3 regions of the Pedobacter sp. A2324 genome follow, and region 2 is predicted to be linked to each of the others. Evidence: riboswitches for the same ligand, from Rfam matches in the RefSeq annotation. Region 2 holds a riboswitch; each other region holds the start of a gene.
The links. A riboswitch is a leader RNA that binds a small molecule or an ion and turns the genes downstream of it on or off. The one in region 2 is predicted to bind cobalamin.
Positions count from the first base shown of each region.

Region 1: it holds a riboswitch for cobalamin, as region 2 does, so the genes downstream of both, AC570I_RS17795 (TonB-dependent receptor plug domain-containing protein) here and AC570I_RS04940 (PKD domain-containing protein) in region 2, are expected to answer to the same signal.
Region 3: it holds a riboswitch for cobalamin, as region 2 does, so the genes downstream of both, metE (5-methyltetrahydropteroyltriglutamate--homocysteine S-methyltransferase) here and AC570I_RS04940 (PKD domain-containing protein) in region 2, are expected to answer to the same signal.

Region 1 is NZ_JCASSK010000006.1:127,485-134,816, reverse strand. Features, by position in the region: gene AC570I_RS17805 (chloride channel protein) at 1-287, shown strand, start outside; gene AC570I_RS17800 (sigma-54-dependent transcriptional regulator) at 371-1,777, opposite strand; cobalamin riboswitch at 1,969-2,161, shown strand; gene AC570I_RS17795 (TonB-dependent receptor plug domain-containing protein) at 2,260-4,128, shown strand; gene AC570I_RS17790 (DUF6580 family putative transport protein) at 4,160-4,750, shown strand; gene AC570I_RS17785 (ABC transporter substrate-binding protein) at 4,841-5,782, shown strand; gene AC570I_RS17780 (SIR2 family NAD-dependent protein deacylase) at 5,782-6,468, shown strand; gene AC570I_RS17775 (Dph6-related ATP pyrophosphatase) at 6,458-7,183, shown strand; gene AC570I_RS17770 (YMGG-like glycine zipper-containing protein) at 7,312-7,332, shown strand, end outside.
Region 2 is NZ_JCASSK010000001.1:1,196,870-1,204,201, forward strand. Features, by position in the region: gene AC570I_RS04930 (TonB-dependent receptor plug domain-containing protein) at 1-1,756, shown strand, start outside; gene AC570I_RS04935 (YncE family protein) at 1,753-2,889, shown strand; cobalamin riboswitch at 2,901-3,091, shown strand; gene AC570I_RS04940 (PKD domain-containing protein) at 3,248-4,171, shown strand; gene AC570I_RS04945 (DUF5074 domain-containing protein) at 4,184-5,287, shown strand; gene AC570I_RS04950 (glycoside hydrolase family 32 protein) at 5,763-7,332, shown strand, end outside.
Region 3 is NZ_JCASSK010000007.1:299,158-306,489, reverse strand. Features, by position in the region: gene AC570I_RS20570 (RNA polymerase sigma factor) at 1-72, shown strand, start outside; gene AC570I_RS20565 (hypothetical protein) at 191-472, opposite strand; gene AC570I_RS20560 (response regulator transcription factor) at 714-1,082, shown strand; gene metE (5-methyltetrahydropteroyltriglutamate--homocysteine S-methyltransferase) at 1,138-3,444, opposite strand; cobalamin riboswitch at 3,617-3,802, opposite strand; gene AC570I_RS20550 (Lrp/AsnC family transcriptional regulator) at 3,978-4,439, shown strand; gene AC570I_RS20545 (hotdog family protein) at 4,646-5,095, shown strand; gene AC570I_RS20540 (hypothetical protein) at 5,092-5,274, opposite strand; gene AC570I_RS20535 (hypothetical protein) at 5,508-5,894, shown strand; gene AC570I_RS20530 (S41 family peptidase) at 6,142-7,212, opposite strand; gene AC570I_RS20525 (hypothetical protein) at 7,329-7,332, shown strand, end outside.

The DNA.
Region 1 (7,332 bases), on a different contig from region 2:
AGGTTGGAGATTTTAAAGGTATCATTTATATGGAGGATTTTTTTAACGAGATTCTCTCCACACCAGGCAAGGAAATAGTTAAGGCTTCAGACCTTGTTCAACAGGCACCTAATATTATTAATGAGTATGAGGACATGAAGCAGGTTCTTGAAAAAATGGAACAGGAAAATGCATGGATTCTACCTGTTGTAGATGAAGCAAACCATTACAAAGGATTTGTTTCCAAAACCGCAATATTCAATAAATACAGAGCCTTACTAATGCGGCAAAATGACTATATGGATTAAGAAATAGGATTATTATATGAAAAGCCGGCCTGAATGATGATCATTCAGGCCGGCTTTTCATATAGGGCTAATTTAAGGCCAGACTACTCTGCCCGTTTCAATCCAAACTTTTCTATCTTACTGTAAAGGTGACTCCGCTGGATATCGATTTCATCGGCAGTTTTTGAAACATTCCAATTATTTTTCTCCAGCTTAAACTTGATAAATTCTTTTTCTGCGTGGTCTTTATAATCCTGGAAGTTATTGAAGCTATCGAAAGAAGAAGATAAACCTGTATCACCTGTTGCATTGGCAATCTGCGTACTGGAAGCCGCTCCGATATTGGTTCCTCCGCCTGGGTTGGCAAAGGCACGAACATCATTTTCGGTAATTATTTTATCGCTTAGGATAATTAAACGCTCAATCATATTGTGTAATTCACGAACGTTTCCCGTCCACGGCAATGCCTGCAAAGCAGCCATAGCACCTTCATTGATTCGCTTGACTGGCATGCCATAATCACCGCAGATACTTTCTAAAAAGTTTTGAGCAATAACAGGAATATCGTCAGTACGTTCAGTTAAATGAGGAACATGAATGTTGATTACGTTCAGGCGGTGATATAAATCCATCCGGAAATTCCCGTCTTCGATTTCTTTTAACAAATCTTTATTTGTTGCAGCCAATACCCGCACATTCACATCAATTTCTTTTTCTCCACCTACACGTGAGATTTTGTGCTCCTGTAATGCACGAAGAACTTTAGCCTGGGCTGAGAGACTCATATCACCGATCTCATCCAGAAATAAGGTTCCACCATTAGCCAGTTCAAATTTACCTATACGTTGCTTTACAGCTGATGTAAATGACCCTTTTTCGTGGCCAAATAATTCACTTTCGATCAACTCTGAGGGGATGGCAGCACAATTAACCTCGATCAGAGGACTATCTGCGCGGTTAGATTTTTCATGTAACCAACGGGCAACTAATTCCTTACCACTTCCATTCGCACCGGTAATTAAAACACGAGCTTCGGTAGGAGCAACACGTTCGATGGTTTCTTTTATTTTAGAAATACTATCCGATTCGCCCAGGATTTCTCGGGTTTTACTGGCTTTACGCTTTAAAACTTTCGTTTCCGTTACCAATGTTCCACGATCCAAGCCGTTGCGTACGGTGATTAAAAGTCGATTTAAATCAGGTGGTTTGGAAATAAAATCAAAGGCACCTTTCTTACTGGCTTCGACAGCAGTTTCAACAGTACCATGGCCAGAGATCATGATAAATGGGAGGTCAGGTTTGATGACCTGTGCCTGTTCAAGCACTTCCATGCCGTCCATTTTATTCATTTTAATATCACAAAGGACAAGGTCGTAATTACCTTTTTTGATCATTTCAAGTCCATCGATACCATTATCAATATCGTCGACGTCGTAATTTTCGTACTCCAGAATTTCGCGCAAGGTGCTTCTTATAGCCCGCTCATCATCAATAATTAATAGTTTGGCCATTTGGTAATTGTTTGTTCAATTGATATGCGAATATATTACTTTTAAATTAATGTATAGTTTTTTATACAATGATTTAGGCTATAAACGGGAATCAGGCGAAAAGGTTTTGTTAAATTTTTCATATGGGCAAGTACCGCTGTGGAATGATTGGAGCTTTCGCCACATTCATTTTACATATCCCTTTATTTTACTACTTTTGCGACGCTTTTGGTTTCCGGCTATACAACCGGAATTAAAAGGGAATACAGTGTAATTCTGTAACTGTCCCGCAGCTGTAAGCTTCATAACGGGTTTTCATTCATTTCGCCACTGTTTCAGTTTTGAAGCGGGAAGGCCGGAAAGCCGGGAGTAAGTCAGAAGACCTGCCTTTAGCGTATAATTTCATAGCTTTCGGGGATTGAAGCTAGGATTGAGGTACCAACTTTTGAAGTATTTTCATTTCCTTTTCGAATCTGTTGGCTGTGGGCAAAACTCACAATCAAATGAACAAACAAACAGTATTAGTTGCTGCCGGTCTAGGGCTTGCACAGCTAACGTTTAGCCAGCTGGCTAAAGCACAAAACCAAGACAGCGTCCAGTTGAAAGACGTTGTCATCAGTGCTACAAAAAATGACCAGAAACAATCGCAAACCGGTAAAGTGGTCACCATCATCAGTAGGGAAGTGTTAGACAGAAGCAATGGAAAATCACTACCTGAGCTGATCAGCGAGCAGGCGGGGATAATAGTTGCCGGATCAAGCAGTAATCCAGGCCTTAATAAATCTGTTTTCTTCAGGGGAGCAGGCAGTGCTTATGCCGTGGTTTTAATAGATGGCATTGTACAGAACGATCCTTCGGGAAATGGCGGTGCTTTCGACTTAAGGCTTTTATCAATTGATCAAATAGACCATATTGAGATTTTACGTGGCGGGCAGTCAACCATTTATGGATCGGATGCCGTAGCCGGTGTAATTAACATTATTACTAAAAAAGGTGGGCCAAAAGGAAACACCATTTACGGTGTGGCCAGTGCTGGCAGCTATGAAACCTACAAAGGAACCATTGGTTTAAACGGTGGAGTGGAGGGATTTTCTTATAACATCAATTATACCCATGCTAAAACTAATGGCATCTCTGAAGCTGCAAATCCAGCCGGTAACACTACTACGTTCGACAAGGACGGGTTTAAGACTGACGCATTGAATGCCAATTTTGGAATCAAGCTGGATAATCACTTTTCGATTAACCCTTTTGTAAGATATTATTATGGAAACTATAGTTTCGATGGTGGTGCTTTTGCTGATGCCAACAATTACTCGATATTGAAGAATTTCGCGGCCGGAACAAATGCAAGGTATGAATTTGCAACCGGAAAAGTTACTTTGAACTACAGCTATGAAGGAACCAGAAACGATGCACACAGTCAGTATCCTAGTATTACTGAAGGCCGGGTTTCGTTACTTGATTTATTTTACAACCAAAAGCTAGGAAATAAACTAGACCTCCTGGTGGGTATTGATAACCGTGTGATGAAGCTTTCTTCTGCTAATAACAAACCTGAAACCAATATTTTTGCTGCTTATGGTTCATTGTTTTTACATGATCTTAGTATTTTTAATTTAGAAGTTGGCGGACGGTACAATAAGCACGAGCAATATGGCGAAAACTATACTTATTCGATAACACCAAGTATCAACATTATAAAGGAGATTAAATTGTTTGGAACGGTTTCAACGGCATTTAAAATACCAACTTTAAACATGCTTTTCGGACAATTCGGAGCGAATCTGGCTCTGAAACCAGAAAAATCGCAAAATTATGAAGCCGGTGTTAACTTCAGTTTTGCCGATGACAAATTCAGTTTACGTGCGGCGGCTTACAAACGCGATTTAACCGATGCAATTATTTATGCTTTCCCGAATGGATACATTAATCAGATCAACCAGAAAACAAAAGGGTTTGAATTAGAACCGGCTGTAAAGCTAGGTAAATTCAATATCAATGGTTATTACGCATACGTTGAAGGGAATGAATTTAACTTCGTTGATAATGCGATTGCTGATTATCTTTTTCGCAGACCAAAACATACCTTTGGTTTAACGGCAGGTGTACAAGCTACAAATGACCTTTTTATAAGTGCAAATTACCGATATTTTGGTACGCGTAGCGATGGAAATTTCACAACCTACACTGTAGACAACCTGCCAGCATATAAATTGTTAGGCGCATATGCGGAATATGCGCTGGCGAAAAAACGTATAAAGCTCTTCTTCGATGCAAAAAACATTTTGAACGAGAAATACAATGAGATTATCGGATATAACAGCCTCGGATTTAATTTTAATACGGGTGTGATTTTTAATATCCACTAAGAAGATTTAACTTTGTATAAATAACATAAATATGTCGAATCTAAAATTCAATCCGCGTACCTTAATATTACTGTTAATGATTCTTGTAATTACAGGATTCCGTTTACTGGTAACATTTAACTCTGATGCCTTGAAGTTCGCGAACTTCTCTTCGATAGGGGCGGTTGCCTTGTTTGGCGGAGCTTATTTTAAAGACCATTTAAAAGCTTTTGCATTTCCTCTATTAAGTTTATTTTTAAGCGATTTCATATTGTCGGCAACTATCTTCAAAGAATATAGCAATGGTTTTTTATATGAAGGCTGGTACTGGACCTACTTTGCATTTGCCTTAATGGTATTGGTTGGACGTGTATTGTTAAACAAAATCAATGCTGTTAGCCTGCTGGCCTCCACTTTATCTATTGTATTGATCCACTGGATCGTTACTGATTTTGGCGTGTGGTTTAGAAATCCATCCTACACTCAGGACCTTGAAGGATTCTGGCTTTGTTTGGAACGGGCAATCCCATTTGAAATCAGATTCCTTGAGGGAACTTTAATTTACGGTGCTATCTTATTTGGTGCTTTCGAGATCTTGAAGGCCAAATACCCGGTACTGAAATTTAGCGCGCAACAAGCCTGATTAAAACTAAAATAAAGATAAGGTCCCCTTTTGATGCAAATCGAAAGGGGACTTTTTTTATCTTTATACTTTGTACTAAAGTTATTTATTATGTTAAAAGTAGTATCGTTCCTCCCTGCTGCAACCAAAATGATCTATGATATGGGTCTTCAGGATCATCTCTACGGGGTAACTTTTGAATGTCCTAAAGAAGCAGCCGGGTTACCAAAAGTTGTACGGTGTATTTTAGAGGGTAAAAATTATTCAAGCGTTGAGATTGACCGGATATTTTCTGCTTCCAAGTCACAGGGAAAAAGCCTGTACTGGGTTGACGATGACTTATTGGAAAGTATCTCTCCTGATATCGTGTTTACACAAGACCTCTGTGAGGTATGTAATATCGATACGGTGTGTACTGAAACAGCCGTAATGAAACTCAGCAAACAACCATTACTTGTTCCTCTGTCGCCTAACAACTTGCAGGACGTTTATACTTGTGCCATTACCATTGCAAGGGCATTGGGTAAAGAAGAAGTGGCATTAAGATATCTTAGTCGGCTGCAAACAAGAACTGATTATATTCTTGATCAGCTGAGGCTGAATAAGGCACCATTAAAGCGGACCATGCTAATGGAGTGGATTGAGCCTATTTACAACTGCGGTCATTGGATTCCTTTTCAGATCGCCGCTGCCGGCGGAGTGGATATGCTGTCCAATCCTGCCGGCGATTCTATTGTTACCCAATGGGATAAAATCAGAAAGTACAATCCTGAAGTACTTGTGATAGCACCTTGCGGCTTCGATGTAGACCGGAGTACATTGGAAATGGAATTATTAAGCCGGAAGGATGGATGGAATGATCTTGAAGCTGTTAAATCCAATCAGGTTTATATTGCGGACTTCGATATGTTTACACAACCCAGTATTGGTACGCTGGTTGATGGGATAGAGGCGTTGTCGTGCATGTTTCATCCTCAAATATTTCAGCCCAATCCTTTTATCAGTACAAAATTCAGATCATTTAATAGTGTACACCAAAGCATTTCAATTTAATGAAAATAGTTGTTTTAACAGGCGCAGGCATCAGTGCCGAAAGCGGTTTAAAGACATTCAGGGATGCTGACGGACTTTGGGAAGGTTACAATGTTTATGACGTAGCGACACCAGAAGCGTGGGAACGTAATCCAGTATTGGTTCAGCAATTTTATAACGAACGGCGGAAGCAGGTCATTACAGCAAAGCCTAATCGCGCCCACGAAATCCTGGCGGAACTGGAAGCTCATTTTGATGTTGAGATTATCACACAGAATATAGATGACTTGCATGAGCGTGCTGGTTCTACCAAAGTCACTCATCTCCACGGAGTTATTACCAAATCTCAATCAGACAGAAGGGCAGACCTGACCTATGTAATAGAAGGAGATGAAATCAAAATGGGAGACCTGTGCGAGTTAGGTTCTCAACTGCGCCCACATGTAGTATGGTTCGGGGAAGCTGTTCCAATGATCGAAGTAGCGGCTAAAATTTGCAGGCAGGCAGACTTATTTGTTTTGATTGGCACTTCACTGGCTGTTTACCCGGCGGCGGGCTTGATAGACTTTATACCTTCAGCAACAAAAAAATACATTATTGATCCGAGAACACCTGATGTTGGTAGATACAAAAATGTGACCACTATACAGCAGAGTGCTGTTGAAGGAATGTCGGCACTGAAAGAAATCCTGTTAAATGGCCGTTAAAAAACGTTGTATCTTTAACTGGAGTGGGGGCAAAGACAGTACATTGGCACTGCACTATGCATTGAAGGATCCAACCATTGAGATTCGTTATCTGGTTACAACTTTAACTGATGAGTTTAACCGTATATCGATGCATGGGGTTAGAGAGAGCTTGCTAATTAAGCAGGCAGAAAGCATTGGGATACCGTTGTATCAGATTCGTTTGGGTGAAATGCCTACGATGGAGCATTATGATGAAACAATGCGTATGAACCTTTTAAAATTTAAGGAGGAAGGTATTACCCATTCCATATTTGGCGACATTCACCTCGAAGACCTTCGCACTTACAGGGAAACTAAATTAGAAGAAATCGGACTAAAAGCCATATTTCCGCTTTGGAAACTGGACACTCGTTTGCTTATTCAGGAATTTTTGGAGCTGAACTATAAAACCATTATTGTATGCACACAACAAGACCTGGAGATGGTATGTGGCGAGGTAATTACCCTGGATCTGATTCATAATTTACCACCTAAAATCGACCCGTGCGGTGAGAATGGCGAATTTCATACGTTCGCTTTCCAAGGGCCTATATTTAGGAAAAAGATAGAATTTGAGCTCGGAGAAAAGGTTTTCAAAACTTATCGGGCACCTGTTGATACTGACCCTGCAGACGAAGAAGCGAAAGATACATCAAGCATATCAGGCTTCTGGTTTATTGATTTAATTAATTAATTATCTGAACCTAAAACATTTTGGCATCATTTTTTCTTTAGTAGTTGTAATTAACTAATCGCACATGGAAAGGAACATGCATCAACTGGGTTAGGTAGCTGATGTAGATCTGATTAAATTAAAACGTTATGAAAAAGATATTTGTAGTA
Region 2 (7,332 bases):
GGGCGTTGGTGGGTTGAAAACCGTGAACGTACGGAGCATGGGGAGTAACCATACCACTGTTTTTTACGATGGCGTTCAAATGGGGAATGCTCAGAATGGGCAGGTAGATCTGGGTAGGTTTTCTTTGGATAACATGGAAGAAGTATCGTTGTATAGCGGGCAAAGAAGTGAAATCTTTCAGCCTGCAAAGTCCTTCTCATCGGCAAGTTCGATTTACATGCACAGCCGGCAACCGCAGTTTGCCGGTGATGAAATGAGTAAGCTGAGATTGAGTATGAAAGGAGGATCCTTCGGCCTTATCAATCCTTCGGTTTTATACGATCAGAAAGTAACAAACCATACTGCACTTTCGTTGAGCAGCGAGTGGGTAAAGGCTAACGGTGAATACCGGTTTCGATATACGAATGGTGTTTATGATACCACTGCCCTCCGTAATAACACGGATATTAATGCTTTGAGGGCAGAGCTTGGGTTTGCCGGGGTGTTAAAGGATAGTTCAAGCTGGTCGGCAAAGGTTTATGCTTATTCATCTGAAAGGGGACTACCGGGAGCAATTGTAGCGAACAGGTTCGATTACCATCAGCGGCAGTGGGACAGAAATTTTTTTATTCAGGGACATTTTCAAAGCAATGAAAACAAGCGTTATGCCTGGATGTTCAATGCGAAGTATGCCAACGATTATCTTCGTTATCTGGATCCTGATTTTGTAACGCTCGATGGATTCCAGGATAATAGATTCAGACAGCAGGAGATCTATTTATCAGGTGCCAGCCGGTATTTCATTTCACCAGGATGGGGTGTTTCTTTATCTGCCGATTATCAGTGGAATGGTTTGGATGCAAACCTGTATCGTTTTCCATATCCCACCAGGCACACGGTGCTCGCTTCATTGGCTTCAGAACTCAAGCTGAATGATTTTAGTTTTCAGGCATCGCTACTGGGTACATTTGTTTTCGACCGGGTGAAGGCGTATAACAGCGCCGGAGATAAACAGGAGTTTAGTCCGACACTGATGGCAACCTATCATCCCTTTGCGAGCAAAAAGCTAATGTTCCGGGCGTTTTACAAGAACGTTTTCAGACTTCCTACTTTTAATGACCTGTATTATACCTTTATTGGAAACGCACTGCTCCGGCCGGAGTTTACCGATCAGTATAATCTGGGTTTTACCTACACTTTAAAACCTGCAAATGTAGCGCTGGTTTCGTTCGCTCTGCAGGCAGATGCCTATTACAATGAAGTTAAGGATAAGATTGTGGCAGTACCAAGTGCCAATCTGTATCGTTGGACGATGTATAACATTGGCAAAGTAGCGATAAAGGGCGTTGAGATGAATATTCAAACGTTTTGGAGAATAGCCCAGAATCTTATTGTTAATGCATCCATCAGTTACACCTTTCAGCAGGCGAGGGATGTCACCGAGGGGGAAATTTATCCGTTTAATATCCCCTACGTTCCGGTTCATAGTGGCTCATTTGTTTGCAGTTTGGACTGGAACAGGCTGAAATTCAACTACAGTTATATTTATTCAGGTTATCGATACAATCAGCTGAGTACTGTGAACAACGCTGTTTACAATTATATGCAGCCCTGGTATACTCATGATGCTGGATTGGGCTACGGTATGAAGATATCCGGGAGGCCGATGAAAATGAGCCTGGAAGTCAATAATATTTTTAACCAGGACCGGGAAATGATTGCAAATTTCCCTATGCCGCGCCGCTTTTACCGTTTTAAAATAAGCTTTACGATATGATCAAGAACAAAATACCTTTACTTGTAAGTCTCCTTTTTATTGCGCTGCTGGGGGCGTGCAGGAAAGACCCGGGCGTAATCCCGGAGCAGAATCAAACTGCTTTCCCTGCAAATCCGCTGAGTGTGGTAAAGGGTATGTATGTACTGAACGAAGGCAATATGAACATGAATAAGGCATCGCTTGATTATGTTGATTTGCGCACTGGCATTTACCGTCGGAATATTTACGGACAAGCTAATCCTGAGGTTGTTAAAGGCTTGGGAGATGTGGGGAATGATATTGGGGTGTATGGATCGAAGCTTTATGTTGTGGTTAATGTTTCTAATAAGCTGGAGATTCTGGATGTTAAAACAGCTAAGAAAATCAAGCAAATTGACATTCCCAACTGCAGGTACATCGCTTTCGATAAAGGCAAAGCTTATGTGAGTGCTTACCTGGGTAAAGTAGGCGATCCGAATGCGCCGAATGGTAACATTTCGGAGATTGATACCGCTACACTTGAAATCAAACGTAAAGTAGAGGTTGGGCGCCAGCCTGAAGAAATGGCCGTTGTTGGAGAAAAACTATATATAGCCAATTCAGGTGGTTATAGTCCGCCAAATTATGAGCGGACCATTTCCGTAATCGATCTGACCAGCTTTACTGAAACCAAAAGGATTGATGTGGCCATTAATTTAAGCAGGTTAAAAGCCGACCGATATGGCGATTTATATGTGACATCTAGAGGAGACTATTATAACATCCCCTCCAGATTGTTTGTGATTGATACCCGTACTGATCATGTTAAAAAAACTTTTGAAATTGCGGCCAGTAACCTGTGGATTGATGAAGATACCGCTTACATCTTTGCGACTGAATGGAGTTACATTCAACAAAAAAACACCATCAGCTATTCGATGATTAACGTTAAGGATGAAACGGTTATGAGTAAAAAATTTATTACCGATGGAACCGATTCGCAGATAAAAATTCCTTACGGGATCATTGTTGATCCCCATACCAAGGATGTTTACGTAAGCGATGCGAAGGATTATATTACCCAGGGTACACTTTATTGTTTCGATGCCAATGGTAAGAAGAAATGGTCTGTTATTACAGGAGATATTCCGGCGCATTTCACGTTTGTGTATTAAAGATTAAATTTTACCTTTGCCACGCTTTTGGTTCCCGGCTTTGTTCGGGATTAAAAGGGAATACGGTGAAACTCCGTAACTGTCCCGCAACTGTAAGCGTCATAACGATTTTCTATTCTCGCCACTTTCGTGTTTCAAAGCATGATGGGAAGGCAGAAAATCGGACGTAAGTCAGGAGACCTGCCTAATTGCATTATGATTTGTAGTCCTCGGGGATTGGGACTAACAATGAGACTTTAAGTTTAATAATCATTTTTTAACCAGGTTTTGTCGCTGCTTTTGCCGATGAGGTTGAGCATGTTGAATTATACCCTGCTTTATGCGTGTGTATTTTTCAGCTGCCGTAAATACTTTTACTATGAAAATCAACTTTCCCGGAATTTTGATTCTATCCACTATGTTGCTGATTTCCTGTAAAAAAGAGGTGAGCGAGGTAAAGGAGGAAGAGAATCCGGTTGTTCATTCATCTCCCTACATCAATAAGATTTACGAATTCAAGCAGGCTCCCGGACAGTTTACCAACGACCTGGTTAAAACAGATATTCTGATCGGTAGCGCGGGCAACGGCCTGGTTTCACTTGGGGCTTACGGTGGTTTTATTGTTTTTGGTTTTGATCATCCGGTTGAAAATGGTTCAGGTGCCGATCTGGGAATTTATGGCAATCCCTTGATTGCTTCGGGTATGGAATTCTCTGAGCCTGGAATTGTTTGTGTGATGAAGGATGAAAATAAAAACGGTTTACCTGATGACACCTGGTATGAGCTTGCGGGGAGTGAGTATAATGCCTCTACAACAATTAAAGGTTATACCATTACCTACCACAAGCCTGCTACACTGAGTGATGATATCCGGTGGACAGATAACCAGGGTAAGGAGGGGCTGGTATTGAGAAACCAGTTCCACAGCCAGGATTATTTCCCGTCCTGGGCAACGGGCAATACCATCTCCTTTAGCGGAACCCTGGTGAAAAATACGCTGGTGGCTGGGGCTATACTCAGCAATAAACCATTGGCATATGGTTATACCGATAATGGTTCGAACGAATACCTCGCCTTGCAGGAACAATTTGGCCGGGGTTACAATACATTTGATATTGACTGGGCGGCAGATGCTGCGGGGAGAAAAATCGCCTTAAGTACAATCGATTTTGTGAAGGTGTATACGGCACAGAACAATAATGGAAACCCTTTCTATCCGGATCTCAACAATGAGCGGTCGAGGTACATTGGTGAAATCTCAACCGAATTTGGAGGTGCCGCAGATCTGAAGCTTTTAAAATAAAATAATATACAAATGAAACATTTCAAAACTAAAAAACTATTAATTGGTGCTGTATTGATCAGCTCGGTGCTTTACTCATGCAAAAAGGATACCGTAGAGGAACCAGTTACAGATACCGCTGCACGTAAATATGAAAATGGTTTTTTTGTCATTGGCGAGGGCTCTTATGCTCAGAATTCGGGTGCGGTAAGTTTTTACCGCTATGGCGATGATACCCTTTCCATCCGCGCTTATGAAAAAGAAAATCCTGGAAAGATATTGTCTAACACGGCTAAAACTTCTACCCTTCAGTTTGCATCGGTAATTAATGGCAGCATTTACTTACTGTGTAAAGTGAACGGGCCTATTGTGAAGGTAAACGAATACACTTTAAAGGAGGAGGCCAGATATGTACAGGAATCCAGTAACTGGAGAGGCATCATTAAGGTAGAGGGCACAAGGGGTTTGGTGAGTGCGAACGATGGCGTTTACCAGATTGATCTGAACACCCTGGCGATCCAGAACAAATTATCTGCGGTTGGTGCAGTGAATACCGGCGACATGTGGAAAAGGGGCGATTATGTTTATCTTTTACAATCTAACGGCGCCAAAATTGTATCCGCGGGTAATTACTCACTTGCTAAAAGTTATTCAAATATTACACGGGGATTTGCCCAGACTCCAAATGGCAAAGTATGGGGATCTACCGGCTCGCGTCTGATAGCGATTGATCAAAATCTTGATACTGCCGGTGTAGCATTGCCGGTAGCTGTAGGTACATTTGGTCTTGATGCACCTACCAGGCTCACCGCATCGACTAAGGAGAATGCAGTTTTCTACCATTCAGGAACTTCTATCTATAAATATGTTGATGGTAATGCATCATCTTTAAGTCAGCCATTCATTACCATTACGGACACTCCTTTTATGATTTACGGTGCTATCCGTTACGACCGGAATAAAGATTATATCGTGGTCAATGGCATTCAGGGCTATGGGGCTGCCTCAACCGTTAATTACCTCCTGATCTACAACGCCTCAACCGGTGCCTTGGTTAAGAAAATCAGGTATGGAGGCGATGGTGTGGTAGCAGATTTCAGCAAGATATTTTTTAACGACATCGCTGTCTTCCACTAATCTTAATTATAGTTACGTTCTCTGGCGCTACCCAAGTCATTGGGGGCGCCTCTTTTGTTTTCGGGCAAGGTTTGAGAGCTCATCAGTCATCTACTGTATTAACTCCCAGGCAAGTTATGGTCAATTTCGGGAATTTTACGGGTGGTGTTGTGGCCACGTTTTGGTGTGCGCTGACGATTTTGGAGGCAGCAGGGGGTAACCTTGCGCAGTCCCCGGCGGTGCTAAAAGCCTTCGTAGTGGAGCATTCCCGAGGTAGACCCGGAGTTGTGTTGCAGTTGTTGTGAGGTTGGTGTAGACTGGACGTGGACAGGGGGTAGACTTGAGGTAGAGAAAAGGTGGACTAGTTAATAAATTTTTTGGGGACGTGATCATCAGGAATATCGATGATGACCTTGAAAGAATATAGTGCTAATGTAGCAAAAAAAGAGGAGATTACATCCTGATTTTTTATTGTAAAAAAGATAACTTAGTTGATATGAAAAACATAACCTCTACTTTCAAATTCCTCGTTACTGTATTGATGCTCGGTATATGTAACCAGATAAATGCGGCAGAACTTACCATCAAGGTGACAAAACAATACCTGAATTTGCCTATTTCGCAGCAGCAGGAAAGAAAAAAGATGACTTTTGAGGTGAATGGTAAAGAAGAGCGGTCGTTTGTAATCCGCCTAGCGAATGGCGCTCCTGAATACTGGGTGTTTTGTGATGTAACTGCGTTGAAAGGGAAAATGATTAAAATCAGTTATGAGGGTGATGGAAGTGGCTTGACTAAAATCTATCAGGCTGACGAAATTAATGGACAGGATGTTTTATATGAAGAGAAAAACCGTCCACAGTTCCATTTTACCACGAAGCGGGGCTGGATCAACGACCCGAACGGAATGATTTTTTATGAGGGAGAGTATCACCTGTTTTATCAACATAACCCCTATGAAAGAGAGTGGGAAAATATGTCGTGGGGACATGCAGTGAGTAAAGATATGGTACACTGGCAGGAATTGCCTACCGCTTTGTTTCCGGATGCTTTGGGTACCATGTTTTCGGGTTCGACGGTAATTGATTATCAGAATACTGCTGGTTTCAACAAAGGAAAAACCCCGGCAATGGTAGCCGCTTACACGGCAAATACAGCCGACAAACAAACGCAGTGCATTGCTTATAGTCTGGATAAAGGCAGGACCTGGACGAAGTACAGCGGGAATCCGGTTATTGATTCGAAGGCAAAATGGAACAGCGTAGATACTCGGGACCCCAGAATATTCTGGTATAAACCGGGCAAGCATTGGGTGATGGTATTAAACGAGCGTGACGGGCATTCGATCTATACTTCGGATAACCTAAAAGACTGGGCGTATCAAAGCCATACAACGGGTTTCTGGGAGTGTCCGGATTTGTTTGAATTGCCTGTTGACGGGGATCAAAGCAAAAGAAAATGGGTGTTGTATGGGGCATCGAACAATTATATGATCGGGTCGTTTGACGGGAAGAAGTTTACACCTGAGGCCGGGAAATACTACTCTGTTACCGGAACGATATACGCCGCTCAAACTTTTACGAATATGCCGGAATCAGATGGCCGCCGTATCCAGATTGGCTGGGGCAGGGTGAATCACCCGGGCATGCCTTTTAACGGTATGATGCTGTTGCCTACGGAACTGAAGCTAAAGACCACAAAGGATGGCGTACGTTTATTTAGCGAACCTGTTAAAGAGACTGAACAACTGTTTACTCGATTGAATAAATGGTCGGCTTTAAGTGCTGATCAGGCAAACAGTCATTTAAAACCTTTTGCAGATGAAGGCACACTACGCATCAAAACTAAAATCAAATTATCGCATGCGACGAGTGCAGGTATTAGTTTAAACGGGCAGAAAATATTGGATTATGATATGAATTTTAATCTGGTGAACGGAATGTTTTATTCTCCTGAAGACCTGACGAGCATGGAGCTATCTGCTGACATTTACATTGACAAAACATCAATTGAGGTTTTTATTGATGGTGGTGCTTATTCATATTCAATGCAGCGTAAAACAGACGATC
Region 3 (7,332 bases), on a different contig from region 2:
TCTTCTGGTTCATTTTCTCTACAGCAGGATATAGTTCCACAACGCGCTGTTGCTTCACATCATTTCTTTTAAGAAAGCGTTGGTAATGCCGGCTTTCAGAAATTTGTTTGTGCACGTATTGTTTCAAAACAGGGAAATTAAGCAAAATGCTTTGGATAGAAACGCAATCAAACGGTTTTTGGTTCAGAAATCAGTTCACATCTTCATCGGGGCTTACAAGTGACGAGCTAAAATCCTTGATATCAACAAAGCCTAAAAATTGGGCCAGGCTATTTAACACAAATTGAGAGTTCTGGTGTTCGGGCTGATCCAATTTAAAGAAACGTTTCAGATTTGTTTGAGATACATAATTTTTAGTTTCTCTAAAAATTTGCTCCGAGACATGTAAGCAATCCTGAGCGTCCAGCTTTTGCATTCCGTACTTCACGCAAACCTGTTTTCTAAGCTCTGTTTCAAGGTCATTACTATTCATCTGTTATCGAATTAAGTTACCCCTTTCTAAATAACACACACTACATACAAATGTTTCATAAAGATCATTTAACAACTGGCAGCGCTGAATGCCAGATAAGTGACTTATTCTTTAAACATTATCAAAGTAATGAGATTATATCTCATTAACTGGCAGCATTATTGTCTATATACCAGTAGTTCTGATCAATAGCCGTCGAAATCATATAACAAGAGGTAATGTTGATAGTGGAAGATGTATTATGGAAAAAAAAGTAATGATCATTGATGATGACCGGGATGCAATGAAAGCAATTAAGGATGCATTAACAGCAGATGGGTGCATGGTTAAGTCAATTATGACTATTGATGACATTTATCCAAATTTACATAGCTTTAAACCTAACCTTTTCATACTCGATATTAACCTCAAAGGTGGAGATGGACGCAGTCTGTGTAATAAAATTAAAGCTGATTTGTCTTATCATCATATTCCAATTGTGCTGCTTACCTCGCTTGATTTTGAAAAAATCGGAGAAATTGATTGTGAAGCGGACGCGATACTTGGAAAACCAATCGACATGAAAAATTTGAGCCTTACCATTAACAACCTGATCGGAGACTTATCGTAATAAAAATTAGTTAATCTGGTAAGCGCATCCCGGGCAATCCGGGATGCGCTGTATTTTAAGCCAGGTTTTCTAAACTGATCTGCTCTCGAGCCAGTTTTGCAGCAGCTACGAGATTTATTAACGCGGCTTTTGTCTCTGGCCATTTACGGGTTTTCAAACCGCAGTCTGGATTTACCCAAAGGTGTTGTGCAGGAAGCAGGCTTGCTGCTTTTGTAAGCAATAAAGCCATCTCTTCGGCACCAGGAACTCGTGGCGAATGAATATCATACACTCCCGGGCCGATTTCGTTAGGGTAGTCAAAATCTGCAAAGGCCTCGAGAAGTTCCATCTGCGAGCGCGAAGTTTCAATTGTAATCACATCCGCATCCATAGCTGCAATATGCTGAATAATGTTATTGAATTCGCTGTAGCACATATGCGTGTGAATTTGTGTGTCATCCCCCACCCCGCTTGCCGAAATCCGAAATGCGTTCACCGCCCATTCAAGATATTTGGCGTGTTTGGACTTTCTTAAGGGTAAGCCTTCACGTATGGCAGCCTCATCAATCTGAATGATACCAATCCCAGCTTTTTCCAATGCCAGAACTTCATCCCGGATGGCAAAGGCTATTTGATTGGTTGTAATATCCCTTCCCTGATCATCACGTACGAATGACCATTGTAAAATGGTTACCGGGCCCGTAAGCATGCCTTTCATCGGCTTTGCAGTTTGAGCAGCAGCAAATTTACTCCAGCGTACCGTCATGTCTTTCGGGCGGCTCACATCGCCATAAATTACCGGCGGTTTTACGCAGCGGCTTCCATAACTCTGCACCCAGCCATTCTTTGTAAACAAAAATCCATCCAGCTGCTCGCCAAAATATTCCACCATGTCGTTACGCTCGAACTCTCCATGTACCAGCACATCCAGTCCAATTTCTTCCTGCCAGCGTATAGCCGCTATTGTTGCATGTTCTATAGCCTCTTCATACTGCGCAAGGGTCAGATCGCCTTTTTTGTATCTGGCACGCATCTGGCGTATATCATCTGTTTGTGGAAATGACCCTATTGTTGTTGTAGGGAACGCCGGAAACTTGAACCGCTCATGATGCAATTGCTGACGTATTGCAAAAATACTTTTACGGGTTGAGTCTGCATCTGTGATTCCGGCAATACGATCCTTCACTACTTGTTTATGTACTTTCTGAGAGCTGCGGCGGTTTTCAATTGCTAACTGGTTGGCTTTGAGCAAATCAGCATTTCCTTCAGCAATTTGACGGATTTCACTCACCTCAGTTAATTTTTGGCGTGCAAAAGCCATCCAGTTTTTTATTTCCGGATCAATAGCAGTTTCAAGTTCAAGATCAATCGGACTATGAAGCAATGAACAGGATGGGGCAATCATTACTCGGTCTTCGCCCAACAATGCTACTGCCTTAGCAACAAGAGAAAGCGACTTTTCATAGTTATTCTTCCAAACGTTACGCCCGTCTACTACCCCTAAGGAAAGTTGTAATTTTTCAGGAATCAGTGCCAGCACATCGTCCAGCTGGTCAGGAGCCCTCACAAGATCGATGTGCAAGGCTGATATTGGAAGGTTTACGGCCAATGCTGTATTATCCAACAGTGCCTCAAAATAAGTAGCGACTAGTAATTTTACCCCGCTTACCCTATTAGCAATAGCCCGGTATGCATACTCAAAAGCCTCTTTGTCTTTTTTTGAAAGATCGAGCGCCAGGCAGGGCTCATCCAACTGAATCCATTCTGCTCCCTGTTGTTTCAGACGGTTGATTATTTCAATGTAAACCGAAACCAGCTTTTTAATCAAGTCAATCCGTTCAAAACCCGTTTCTTTTTCTTTACCCAACAGCAGATAGCTCACCGGCCCCAGCAATACTGGCTTTGCTTTCTCTGCTAATTGCTGCTTTGCGCTGTTGTATTCACAGAATATATTTTCATTAAATATCCGAAATTCCTGATCTGCAGTAAATTCAGGCACAATGTAATGATAATTGGTATCCAGCCATTTGGTCATTTCCATTGCCGTGATATCCAAACCATCTTTTTGATAACCACGGGCCATGGCGAAATAGAGATCAATTTCATTGTTGCCCTTCACCTGCGAGAGTACAGGCGAGTAACGTTGCGGGATTACACCCAGCAAAAAACTCGTATCCAATACCTGATCATAAAAACTGAAATCATTGCATGGGATAAGGTCAATACCGGCATCTACCTGGGTTTGCCAGTTCTCTTCCTTAATGATACGTGCAACCTTATTGAGTTCCTTAAGGTCTATTTTACCTGCCCAGTATTGCTCGCAGGCTTTTTTCAATTGTCGTTGGATCCCTATCCGCGGGTATCCCAGATTTTGTGTTAACATATTTCAACTTTTTAAATGGTAAATAATCATTGTAAAAAGTTCGCACATCATCTCAGGATGTTTCGCGTAGAATGAAAAAAAGAAAAACACAGACGCAGGCGATAGCCCGGCTCATCCAGCAGGATTTACCATCATAAGTACTCATCTGACTTTAAGCTTCAATCGCGAAAGCATCGTCAATTCGAAACAGGCAGGTATCCTGACTTGTAACAGTTTCTATCATCCTTCCCGCCAAATGAGCAGTGGACATCCCTGGATAAAAACCTTTTTGTTACTTACAGTTGCGCGACAGTTCGTGATTTACACACGATTCCCTTTTCATTTACAGCTAAGTAAAACCTTTTTCAATTGTTGAAATATGCAAAGAACTCTAATTATTACAAATCAGCTTTAAACTGCAACAAAAATACATCTGAAGATCATTATTCTTTTAAAAATGTAAAGTTCAGTTATATTGTCTATTTTTAACTATATTTAAAGCAAATTAAACTTTTAATAAATTATATTCAACGCCATTAAAGAAAATTATTCTGATGACTGAACTTGATGAAACCGACTTGCTGTTGTTAAAGACCCTCGCAAACAATTCAAAACACACCAATAAGGAACTTGCAGAAAAGGTAAATCTATCACCTTCTCCAGTTTTCGAAAGGATTAGACGACTCGAAACCGCCGGATATATCAAAAAATATATTGCCATTCTGGATGCGGGGAAATTCAATCAGGGATTCATCGTATTCTGCAACATTAAGCTGAAGCAACACGACAAGAAAATTGGTAACCGCTTTGTAGAAGATATTATGAATATTGATGAGGTGGTGGAATGCTATAATGTCTCGGGAGACTACGACTTTATTCTAAAGGTTTATGCCAAAGACATGAAACACTATCAGGACTTTGTGTTCAATAAACTTGGTTCTGTTGAAAGTATAGGCAGCACACACAGTACTTTTGCTATGGCCGAAATTAAAAATACACACAACATTAGTTTTTAAACTTACTTATCTACTGAGTCTCAGCTTGAACTTTTAGCGATAGAAAGTTATCTAAACGAGGTAATTTCATTCGTCAATTGGCAAAAATAAAACTTGGTAACCATTATTATGATATATTAGCTTTTTATTCAGATGGGAATGTTCAGCGGAGATATTTAAACTTTGAGACTACGTCCAGATTGTATTGATATTATATTATAAAGGTAATGGTGATTATTAGTAGTTTTGAAGAATACAAGTCTTATTTAGGAATCCAAATTGGGCAATCCAAATGGCACAAAATAAACCAGCAACAAACCAACAGGTTTGCTGATGCAACGGATAATTACACAAGTGACAACGGTAAAGCTAAAGAACAAGCACCAGTTGATTCTGAATTTGTACCTGGGTATCTGACGTTATCGCTGATCCCTTATTTGTGGAAACAAATAGCAGACATCAGGGATGTTAAAATGGAGGTAAACTACGGGATAGAGAATTTCAAATTTAATCAGGAAGTCCGCGTTGATGACGAGGTAATGCTGCGCGCCAAGCTAATATCAATCTCCGATCTTCGCGGGATCACTAAAGTTGTTATTCAGGCAGATCTCGATATTAAAGGATCAACAGTAACTGCTTACACAGGTAACGTGGTTTTCTTATATCATTTTAATTAGGTCTGATACGCTAAGATGCGGAACATCTCACGAATCATCGCTTGTGATAGTTTCTGCTTAACCTGGTGCTGCATCAGGTATTCATCAGAAAAATTCTCACCTAATTCATCCATAATAAAGGCATATCTGGCCTTTAATTCGATAAGATCAATCTGTATGGATAAAGATAGCTCCTGCATAGTACAAAGCTATAAAACCCGTTTATCAATCGGAAGAAATTAATCAGATGTTAATAAAAATACATTAACTACTCAACATACAGATTTAAGCTGATGTGAGCTTTTCAAGTTACGGCATAAGCCCTACTGCTGAAAAACCTTAGCTTTCATATTCTTGCCAGGATAGCCTTTTTGAGCTATTTACAAGGGCTTGCCATATTGGTAATTTTGAAGAATTAATTTTCCTTTTATCAATGAAACCTAAACACTTTTTAATTGCATTAGCCATTCTGGTTATACCATTATCACTACTCGCTTCCCTTTATGTACCCAAAGGCATTAAAGCCCGGAAACATGAGCAAACCATGAAATTAGCACCTGTAGAAACCGATCACGTTACCCTTGAGGATGTGCAAAAAAAAACCTTTTATATTGAGGACAAGCAACCTATTGGAAGTACAGTTTATTACTGGAAATTACGATCGGGTAATCAGGTAATCAATTTTGAACATGTACCCGACAATATCTTTTGGAAATGGAATGTGAATGAAGCCGTTCCCGCTGGCGTGATTCTTAAATTAATGAGAATTGATGAGCAAATACATGAAACCTACAATTTACACATCACCAGGCAACGATAATCCAGATGGCTGGAAATAAAAAAAGGCTATCTCACGACTGCCTTTCACATATAAATAATTAACCAAACAAATTCATTTTAGGAATGGCCACCATTACGCATGATGGCCATTTTTGATCTTGAACTACCCAAAGTTCTTCGACCTGTTTTTTCATAGGTAGCATATAAACCATACGCAGCTGATATTGTTTTCGCACCACTTGCTTTTTAATGTATATTACTGATTCTTAAGGCAAATAAAATATTTCTTATTCTCCCTTTATGAATTTAATCGATTCGATGATGTTGCCATCCAGTGATAGATCATTAAAATTATCTTGTTTTGATACTGCCACGTCAGGTACGATGTAATCATAGTAAATCCCATTTCTGTCGCTGTCGTACCCTGTAGTCAGGGCCATCGTGGTATTAAATGGCAAAGGCCAGGAAACGTTGCCTGTAGTATAGCCAGCCGTGTTTTCACCAATAAAACGCGTATTGGCTCTGCCTTTAAAAGCCAGCGCGGTAATTTCTCCCGAACTTCCAGTGAACAATCCGGTGATGACAGCCACTTTCGCCTGATCTAATAAACGACCATTAGGAGTTACAGATGAAATAACTTTAGATTTTTGGATGTAATTGCCCTTGTCTAGCTTATATTTTTTTACTGACCTCTTATCTACATCAAGTTCACCCCAGATATCATGATCACCAAGAAGGTCATACAGCGCCAGCAGCATAGGGGCTGCGTTACCCCCCGTGTTAAACCGCAAATCTACTATCCAGCCCTCAATGTTATCATCGTTTTTGACTTGAGCAATCTGCTCATATAAAGGCTGCGCAATGCGACTTATATTTTCAGCACTATTGTCGAAGAACACCATACCAGGGACTAAAATATAGCCGTACTTCCCTTGCAGTACTTTTACCTCAAACGCTGGTCTGGTATCATATTTCTTTTTCCATTGCGCGGAGTAGCGGTCTTTTGCAATCACCTTATGCGTTGCTGAATATTTGCCCTCCCTACGGTACACTAAACAATGCGTGGCATTGATCTTATCAAACAAGTTACTAATTTCATTAAGAGAAGTTTTAAAGCTTTTATAAGTCGCCAAACGCTTATAGGTTTCAGGCTCCACACTTTTCCAGTCCACTGATTTGCGATGCAGATAGCCAATCTTTAAGGCCTTAAAAAGTTCTTTATAAAAAGTATCGATGCTATCCTTAACGGAGCGACCTGATGTTTCGACGATTGACTCTTCATTCTTCGCACTAACAGACTGAGCTGAAGCACCCAGAGAAAAAATCAATAGCAGAATTAAGGTAAGGATGTTTTTCATTTCAAAATATAAGTAATTTTGAAGGTAGACGAAATTTGTTTGACTTTGGTTGCATATTTTTCCGCGACCGCAAACTAAAATGCCTCAAAAGTGTTTCTCCAGTTAAGATTTATGTTATGG